DNA from 2 places in the Geobacillus sp. Manikaran-105 genome. Region 2 is predicted to be linked to the other one. Evidence: riboswitches for the same ligand, from Rfam matches in the RefSeq annotation. Region 2 holds a riboswitch; the other holds the start of a gene.
What was found. A riboswitch is a leader RNA that binds a small molecule or an ion and turns the genes downstream of it on or off. The one in region 2 is predicted to bind S-adenosylmethionine.
Positions count from the first base shown of each region.

Region 1 (4,382 bases), on a different contig from region 2:
CGGATGATGCGCCTTTTGGCAACGGAAGCCAGGCGAAAAATGATCCAGACGGCGCCGGCGCTTCCCAGCCGATCGCGCGCAAAGCATGAATAAACGTATTGCGGCGCGCCTCGTACAAGGCAATGAGCTCCGCGACGCAGTCTTGCGGGCCGAGGAGCGCAGCTGCCGCCGCTTCTTGGACGGCGCCGAACAAGCTGACGTACAAATGATCTTGCAACAACTCAATGGCACGGATGATCCGCTCATTGCCGACAGCGAACGCCACGCGCCAGCCGGCCATATTGTACGTTTTCGAGAACGTGTAGATTTCAACGCCAATGTCTTTCGCCCCGTCCACTTCTAGAAAGCTGACCGGCTTTTGGCCGTCAAAGCCGATCGCGCCATAGGCAAAATCGTGCACAACGGCTATGCCGTACTTTTCCGCAAACGCCACCGTTTCAGCAAAAAACTCCTTCGTCGCCGTCGCGCCGGTCGGGTTGTTCGGATAGTTTAAAAACATCAGTTTCGCCCGGTCGGCCGCCGCCCTGGGAATGGCCGAATAATCCGGCAGAAACCCATTCTCCGCGACAAGCGGCATCATTTCCATCCGCGCGCGGGCGAGCGCGATTCCCGACCAATAGTCCGGATAACCCGGGTCCGGGACGAGCACGACATCGCCCGGGTTGACGAGGCAAAGCGGCAGCTCGACAAGCCCGGCTTTGCCGCCGAACAAGATGGCGACCTCGCGGGCCGGGTCGATCGTCACCCCGTACTCGCGCGCGTAAAACGCCGCTACGGCTTCTTTCAAAAACGAGTAGCCTTGAAACGGCGAATATTTATGGTATTTTGGGTTCGCGGCTGCCTTCTGCATCGCTTCGACAATGTGCGCCGGCGTCGGCTGATCCGGATTGCCCTGCCCTAAGTTGATCACATCATAACCCGCCTTGATCTTCGCACCGACTTTCGCCACGAGCGAGGCGAAAAACTGCTTCGGCAGCTGTTCAAGCAGTTCGGAAAAGGGAAATTCGATCGTCATCGTCCACACCTTCTCAAACATTCTTGAAATTCTAGTGCAACATCATATATCGTTAAAAGCAAAATGTAAAGAAAATTTTTTTCCGAGGTGAACGCTCATGACGATCCGCATCGCCTGCCTGCAGCTTGACATTGCATTTGGCGATCCAGCAAAAAACGAACAGCAAGCCGAACAGGCCGTGGAATCCGCTGCCAAAGACGGCGCTGACATCATCGTGCTGCCAGAGTTATGGACGACCGGCTACGATTTGACGCGCCTGGATGAAATTGCCGACGAAGGCGCCGAACGGGCGAAGGCGCTCGCTTCCCGATTGGCGCAAACGTACGGCGTCCATTTCGTCGCCGGTTCGGTCGCCAAAAAAACAGCCGCCGGCGTGACAAACACGATGATCGTGGCCAACCGCCATGGCCAAATCGTCGGCGAATACAGCAAGCTTCACCTGTTCCAATTGATGGATGAACATTTGTATTTGCAGCCGGGAAACGAGCCAGGCTTGTTCTCGCTTGACGGGCTGCCGTGCGCTGGGGTCATTTGCTATGACATCCGATTTCCGGAGTGGATTCGCGCCCATGCGTTGGCCGGAGCGGAAGTGCTGTTTGTCGTCGCCGAATGGCCGCTTCCCCGCCTTCACCATTGGCGGACGCTCTTGATGGCACGGGCGATTGAAAACCAATGCTATGTCGTCGCTTGCAACCGGGCCGGACGCGACCCGAACAACGTCTTCGCCGGCCATTCGCTCGTCATTGACCCGTGGGGCGAGATCATCGCCGAAGCCGACGAACAGCCGGGTATCTTAACCGCTTCCATCGACCCGTCGCTCATCCAAGACGTCCGCGCACGCATCCCGGTGTTTGCCGACCGCCGGCCGCACGATTATGAAGAGGCGGCAAAAAAATTTTTCAAAACGTATTGACAATCCGCCAGCCCAACCTGTATCATTCGAATCAAGCAACCAAACGATTGTTAACATCGTGAAAATTGCAAAAACTTAATAGCTAGATCGGTACTCTTATCAAGAGTTGGCTGAGGGAATTGGCCCAATGAAGCCCAGCAACCGACCGTAATGCTATCGTGAGATAGGGCGCACGCCAAAGGCGGCGCCGGAAGCGAACCGCTTCCGCAGGGCACGGTGCTAAGTCCAACAGAAAGACCGATGTCTTTCTGAAAGATAAGAGGCGCGAAGACGATGCATCTTCAAGCCTCTTTCCGTATGCGAAAGAGGCTTTTTCATTTGCCAAAACCTAAAGGGGGAACGTGAAAATGACGATTGTCCAATCCACTGTTTACGAACCGCTCACCGAACAAAAAGCGACCGCCCTCGCCGTCCGCCTCGGCCTATTCCGAGACGGGGCGCCGCTTGTGTGCCGCGAAATCGGCGACGGAAACTTAAACTTAGTCTTTCATATCGTCGATCAGGAAACGAAGCAAGGCGTCATCATCAAACAGGCGCTCCCGTACGCGAAAGTCGTCGGCGAAAGCTGGCCGCTCACGTTAAAGCGCGCGGTTATTGAAAGCAACGCGTTGCGCACGTTTGCCAGCTATGTACCGCAATACGTGCCGAACGTCTACTATTCTGACGAATCGCTTGCCATTACCGTGATGGAAGACTTGTCCCGTCTGCAAATCGCCCGCAAAGGGTTGATCGAAGGGAAAACATTCCCGCTTTTGTCCCGGCATATCGGCGAATTTATCGCCAAAACAGCGTTTTACACATCCGATTTCGGCATGAACCAGCAAGAGAAAAAGAAATTGGCGCAAAGCTTCGTCAATCCGGAACTGTGCAAAATCACCGAAGATCTCGTCTTCACCGATCCATTTTTCGACCATGAGACGAACAACTTCGAAGACGAGCTGCGGCCGGACGTCGAAACGCTTTGGAATGACGACCGCCTCCGTTTGGAAGCGGCGAAGTTGAAGCGCAAGTTTTTAACCGAAGCCGATGTGCTTCTGCATGGCGATTTGCATACCGGCAGCATTTTCGCAAGCACCGACGAAACGAAAGTAATCGACCCGGAATTCGCCTTTTACGGCCCGATCGGCTTTGACCTTGGGCAGTTTTTCGCCAACTTGCTGTTAAATGCGTTGTCCCGCCCTGACGTTGAGCGCCAACCGCTCTTTGATCACATCGACCGGACCTGGGACGTCTTTGCGTCCATATTCTCGGAGCTTTGGCGCACCAAAAGCATCGAGACGTACGCCGCAACACCGGGCTTGCTTGACGAAGTGCTCCGGCATGCGTTCATCGATGCTGTCGGCTTTGCCGGCTGCGAAGTCATCCGCCGGACGATCGGCCTCGCCCATGTGGCCGACCTTGACGGCATCGAGCAGAAAGAAGCCCGCCTTGCCGCCAAACGACACGCGCTCCGCCTCGGCCGCCGCCTAATTGTCGAGCGCAACGAGCTGACCGGAACGGACGGCTTCCGCCGAGTGTTTGCAGAAACCGAATAGTAACACGGCGACGACCGGCCCAGTGCCGGCCCGGATCAACGGAAAATGTGAAAAGAAAGGAAGACGACGATGGACACCTTTGCCATCCCGCGCTCTGTCGAGTGGCGCGAGACGCATATCACGATTTTAAACCAACAAAAATTGCCATTAGCAACAGAATATATCGACCTGCATACGCTTGAAGACGTGTACGATGCGATCGCCTCGCTGAAAGTGCGCGGAGCGCCGGCGATCGGCATCACCGCCGCTTATGGTCTGGCGCTCGCCGCCTCGCATTATAAAGCGGAAACGGTCCACGAGTTCCATAGCCGCCTAAAGCAAGACCGCGATTATTTGGCAAGCGCCCGCCCGACGGCCGTCAATTTGGTTTGGGCGCTTGACCGGCTCACTGCCGCCGCCAAAGACGCCGCCTCAGTCAACGAAGCGAAAACGGTGCTTATTCACGAGGCGATCCGCATCCAAATCGAGGACGAAGATGTCTGCCGCCGCATCGGCGAACATGCGTTATCGCTTTTTCGCCCAGGCGACCGGGTGATGACGATTTGCAACGCCGGCTCGATCGCCACCGCCCGCTACGGCACGGCGCTCGCCCCGTTTTATTTGGCGAAAGAGAAAGGGATCGAGTTATCCGTGTACGCCCTTGAGACGCGCCCCGTTTTGCAAGGAGCGCGTCTGACCGCCTGGGAGCTGATGCAAGCAGGCGTCGACGTCACGCTTATTACGGACAACATGGCGGCGCAAACGATCAAAGCGAAAGGGATTCGCGCCATTATCGTCGGAGCCGACCGGATCGCACAAAACGGCGATACAGCGAACAAAATCGGCACGTTCGGCCTCGCCTTGCTCGCCAAATCGTTTGGCATTCCGTTTTACGTCGCCGCACCGTTGTCCACCATCGATTTGGCGACAAAGACAGGGG
Region 1 covers NZ_PIJG01000031.1:17,227-21,608, reverse strand. Annotated here, with positions in the region: gene CV945_RS10360 (pyridoxal phosphate-dependent aminotransferase) at 1-1,015, opposite strand, end outside; gene CV945_RS10355 (carbon-nitrogen family hydrolase) at 1,113-1,928, shown strand; SAM riboswitch class I at 2,022-2,190, shown strand; gene mtnK (S-methyl-5-thioribose kinase) at 2,276-3,463, shown strand; gene mtnA (S-methyl-5-thioribose-1-phosphate isomerase) at 3,533-4,382, shown strand, end outside.
Region 1: it holds a riboswitch for S-adenosylmethionine, as region 2 does, so the genes downstream of both, mtnK (S-methyl-5-thioribose kinase) here and CV945_RS07035 (hypothetical protein) in region 2, are expected to answer to the same signal.

Region 2 (4,382 bases):
GCTCACTTGATCGTCTTGATCCAATATTTGCCGAAACATCGTCCCGGATGTCGAGCCGTCATCGTACGGGCGCAAATCAAAATGGGCGTCGATGTTGATAATGCCAAGGCGGGCATCCGTCCCAAGCGCTTCCCGGACGCCCAAGTAATGCCCATACGCCGTCTCATGGCCGCCGCCGATCACGATAGGAGCCATGTTGTGTTGCAGGAGGCGGGCGATGGCTATTCCGAGCTCGGCTTGGCTCTGTTCGAGATGTCCGTCCACGCAAACGACATCGCCTGCATCGTACGCTGCGGCCCCTTCCGGAAGATGCCAAGGCAGGCGGGCGAGCGCGGCTTTGACGGCAGCGGGCGCCTCTTTCGCCCCTTGGCGTCCTTGGTTGCGGCGCACGCCTTCGTCGCACGCAAACCCGATGAACGCCGCCGCCCGTTCCGCCGGCGCGAATGGCTGCGACAAATCAAGCAAGCGAATGCGCTGATGAAGGCGAAACGCCCGCTCGTCCTTCACGCTGTCGATCCGCCCGGTCCAATGGCCGGCGTCTGGCGGTTGATACATAAGACCCTCTCCTTTCCATCATCCGCTGCTTGTTTCTTTCGCCGTTCTTTCACTGTTCTCCTTCCCGTGCACGCAAAAAGAGGAAATCGCCGCCGTTTGGCGAATAAAACATCCATGAGCTCATTTCGCTCACCACCCGATGAAAATCGCTGCTTTAGGATCCATGATGTTCACCGAAACGATCCGCGGGCGGCGTTTTGCCCTCCATCCGGGCATGAAAATGACCCCATTTTCATGGAAACGCAATGGATGACAGAAAGGATGTTCGAGATGAAGCCAATTACCAACTTGCATGACGTCATTGCCGGAAAAAGCGCGCCGCCGCCGTGCGATGAGACGCTCGGCGTCCGCCTGGCGGAAGCCCGGGACGGCTATGCGAAAGGGGTATGGACGATCCATGAATCGCTCCTCAACGGCAACGGGGTGATCATGGGCGGGTTCGTCGGAGCGGCGGCGGATATTCTCATGGCGTATGCGGTGACCACCTTGCTTCGCGATGACCAGCTGCACGCGTCCATCAACTTGCAGACGACGTTTCACCGCCCCGCGGCGGCAGGGGAAGCTGAAGTGGAAGCGCGAGTGGAAAAGTTCGGGAAAACTGTCGCCTATGTGACTGCCGTCGTCCGGCAAAACGGCAAAGAAGTGGCGAGCGCCACGTCGTCGGTGCTGATCATGGACAAACCGTGAAGGTGATGGATCTCCAAAAGGCGTTTTTGCGCATGCTCGTTCTCCTTGGATTCGACGAGTCCAAACAGCAGCTGCTGTTGTTGTTTTGAAACGCATGGAAAGCGATGATCAGAGGAATCCGAGAAAACCGGTGAAAAACGATGATGTTCGCCAAATCGGTGGTTTTGTTGAAAAAGGAGAACCAATTTCACAAGGTTTCCCCACTTGAGAAGAGGCGTTGTCGAGTTGCCTTTTTCATGACATCATCAGTCCTCAATGGCGAAACGAGGTGAGGCGCAGCCGTTTTCGACCAGTTGCCAAGCGCCGGAGAAAGCGCTGTCAAAAACAGCCGCCCTCCGGCGCTTTTCGTTTGCTTGTCATCCCTGGACAAACGTTTTCGGCATGACGACCGCGACGACTTGACCGCGGGCGCACAGTTCGCCGTTGGCGAACACCTCGGTGTCCACTTGCCATTTTTTCGGGTGAATCTCCGTCACCGTTCCGACGGCGACAAGCGGCACGCCATGCGGCGTCGGCTTGACAAAGTCGACGTGAAGCGACGCGGTGACAAAGCGCGGCGGCGTTTCCCCGCTTCCCGGCTCATGGCCGTTTTTCCGATGCAAGGCAAGCGCCGCTGAACCGGTGCCGTGGCAATCAATGAGCGAGGCGATCAGCCCGCCGTACACAAACCCGGGGATCGCCGTATGTTCCGGACGCGGCGTATAGACGGTCACCGTTTTGTCTCCGTCCCACCCGGTGCGGAAATGGTGGCCTTGTTCATTCAGACGCCCGCAGCCGTAGCACCAGGCGAATTCATCCGGGTAGTCGTCTTGAATGGCGCGAATGACTTGCGGCTCCATCTGTTCTCCTCCTCTCCCCTTTACCTATACGCGGTGCACTCCCTATTTTCCTTCTTGCACGGCAAAAGGCGGCCATACCGATGGCCGCCTTCCCCTTCGTTCATTGCGCCGGCTCGTAAAACTCGATCCATTCGCCGTCCGGACCAAGGAAAAATAAGTATTTCGCCCCGTTTGGGAGCGTTGTAATTTCATCCCACACTAGCGGGACGCCGAGCGACTGAAGCCGTTCTTTTTCCTGCTCGATGCCTTCGACCGTAAACGCCACGTGGTGCACTTTTCCTTCCGTCGGCAAATCCGGGTTGTATCCTTCGATCAGCTCGACGACGATCGAGCCGTCAATCCCTAAAAACGCCAGTTTCATCGTTCCGTTCGTATGAATCATTTCGTCAAGCAACTCCAGGCCGACGACGTTTTGGTAAAATGCCTTTGATGCCTCGATGTCTTTTACTTGAATGCCGACATGCTCAAATTTTTTGACTGCCATTCGTCCTCTTCCTTTCTATGACTCCATTAACCATACAGCTTGTAAATACGGCGTCATCCGCATTGGAAAAATCCCTTTTTTCCCAAGCTCTGTCCATATGTAGCGATCAAGGGCGTACGGTCCGTCCGCCTTCCATTCGTCCGCCTCGCTGTCGGTCAACAACACTGAAAAGGTTGTCCCTTGCGCTTTCCCATACAAATGAACGTATCCGTCCCCACGGTCGACATGAACCGCCGCTTCAGGGTCAAATCGAATCAGCTCCGCCTGCACGCAGCGCATGACATGAACGGCGAACGCAGCGGCACGGAGATGAGCGGCCATGCAAGCTCGGATCGACATGTCCCTCTCCACTATTTCCCCCTTCACCCCCTATCGACAAAAACCCCTTTCGCCTCGGAATGATGCGAAAGGGGGCAGCCGTTCTTATCATCCAAAGCGAGACCGCTTTGCGGGTGTTAGCACCTTGCCGGCGGCAGGTTGCTGTGGGGTCATCAAGCCCGTTCTCTCGCCCACTCTTGATAAGACGTATGATCATTTGTCTTTCATGTTACCATATCGAATCCCATAGAAGCAATCGCTTTTTTGTTTATTCCGCCACTTCCGGCTGCTCGGACGTGACGCCGACATCTTTCCACGTCAGTTTCGAGCCCGGATCGACCGTGAAGTTGGCGACGCGGTTGTTGACGGCATAAATGGCCGAACGATACAACGTCGGAATGACCGGAACTTCTTCGTTCATCAGCTGTTGCCATTCACTGTAAATTTTCCGACGATATTCTTTGTCAAACGCCTGTTCGGAATGACCTTTTTCCAACAGTTCATCGTTTTTCTCATTCACCCAGCGCGAGTAGTTGAACATGACGTTGCGGCCGTACAATCCGTACGGGTCGACGTCCGTTCCCGTTGCCCAAGCGGCGGCGTAGACATCCACTTTCGGATCGTCTTTTTCGACCATATCGTAGAAGGAGTTGAACTCCGCCAAGCGTCCGTCTACAAGCTGAACATCGAGGCCCACATCTTTCCAGCATTGCATATAAAATTTGGCCAGCGGTTCAGCGATGTCCCCACCGCTCATCGCCAAGAAGTTGACCTTGAATTTTTTGCCGTTTGGATCTTCGCGGAGGCCATCGCCATCCACATCTTTATATCCCGCTTCATCCAGCAATTGTTTCGCTTTTTCCGGATTGTACGTATACCCTTTGATGGAACTGTCATGATAGCCCGGGAACGACGGCGGAATGAGCGTGTTCGCCGGGAAGCGCAAACCATGATACAGGCGGTCGGCCACCTCTTGGTTGTTGATGGCGTACGCCATGGCTTGGCGCAGTTTTTTGTTTTGGAATTTCGGATTGTCCATTACGTTTTCCTGCTTTTTCGCATCCCAATGGCCGAGTTTAAAGCCGATATAGTTGTACGCCAAATCCACTCTGCCGATAAACTGAATGTTTTTCGTCCCTTTCGCGTTCAAATATTGGTCAGTCGGGAACTCAGCGACGTCAATTTCGCCTTTTTTCAGCGCTTGCAGGACGACTTGCGGGCTGACGACTTTCAAAATGACGCCTTCCAAGTTCGGTTTGCCAGCCCAGTAGTCATCATTGCGAACAAATTCGACCGACTCGCCCGGAACGATTTTCTTCACTTTAAACGGACCGAACCCGATCGGGTTTTTCCGGATTTTATCCGATTTCGCCAAGTCTTTGATCGGAATGTCTTTCAAGTAATGCTTCGGCAGCGGATACGCCCAAATGCCAGTCAACACCGACGGATTGGCCTGTTTCCATGTGATCGTCAACGTCTTTTTGTCGATGACTTTAATG
Region 2 covers NZ_PIJG01000017.1:32,477-36,858, forward strand. Annotated here, with positions in the region: gene hutG (formimidoylglutamase) at 1-555, opposite strand, end outside; gene CV945_RS07020 (PaaI family thioesterase) at 826-1,242, shown strand; gene CV945_RS07025 (PaaI family thioesterase) at 1,599-2,081, opposite strand; gene CV945_RS07030 (VOC family protein) at 2,182-2,565, opposite strand; gene CV945_RS07035 (hypothetical protein) at 2,581-2,904, opposite strand; SAM riboswitch class I at 2,986-3,090, opposite strand; gene opp4A (oligopeptide ABC transporter substrate-binding protein) at 3,152-4,382, opposite strand, start outside.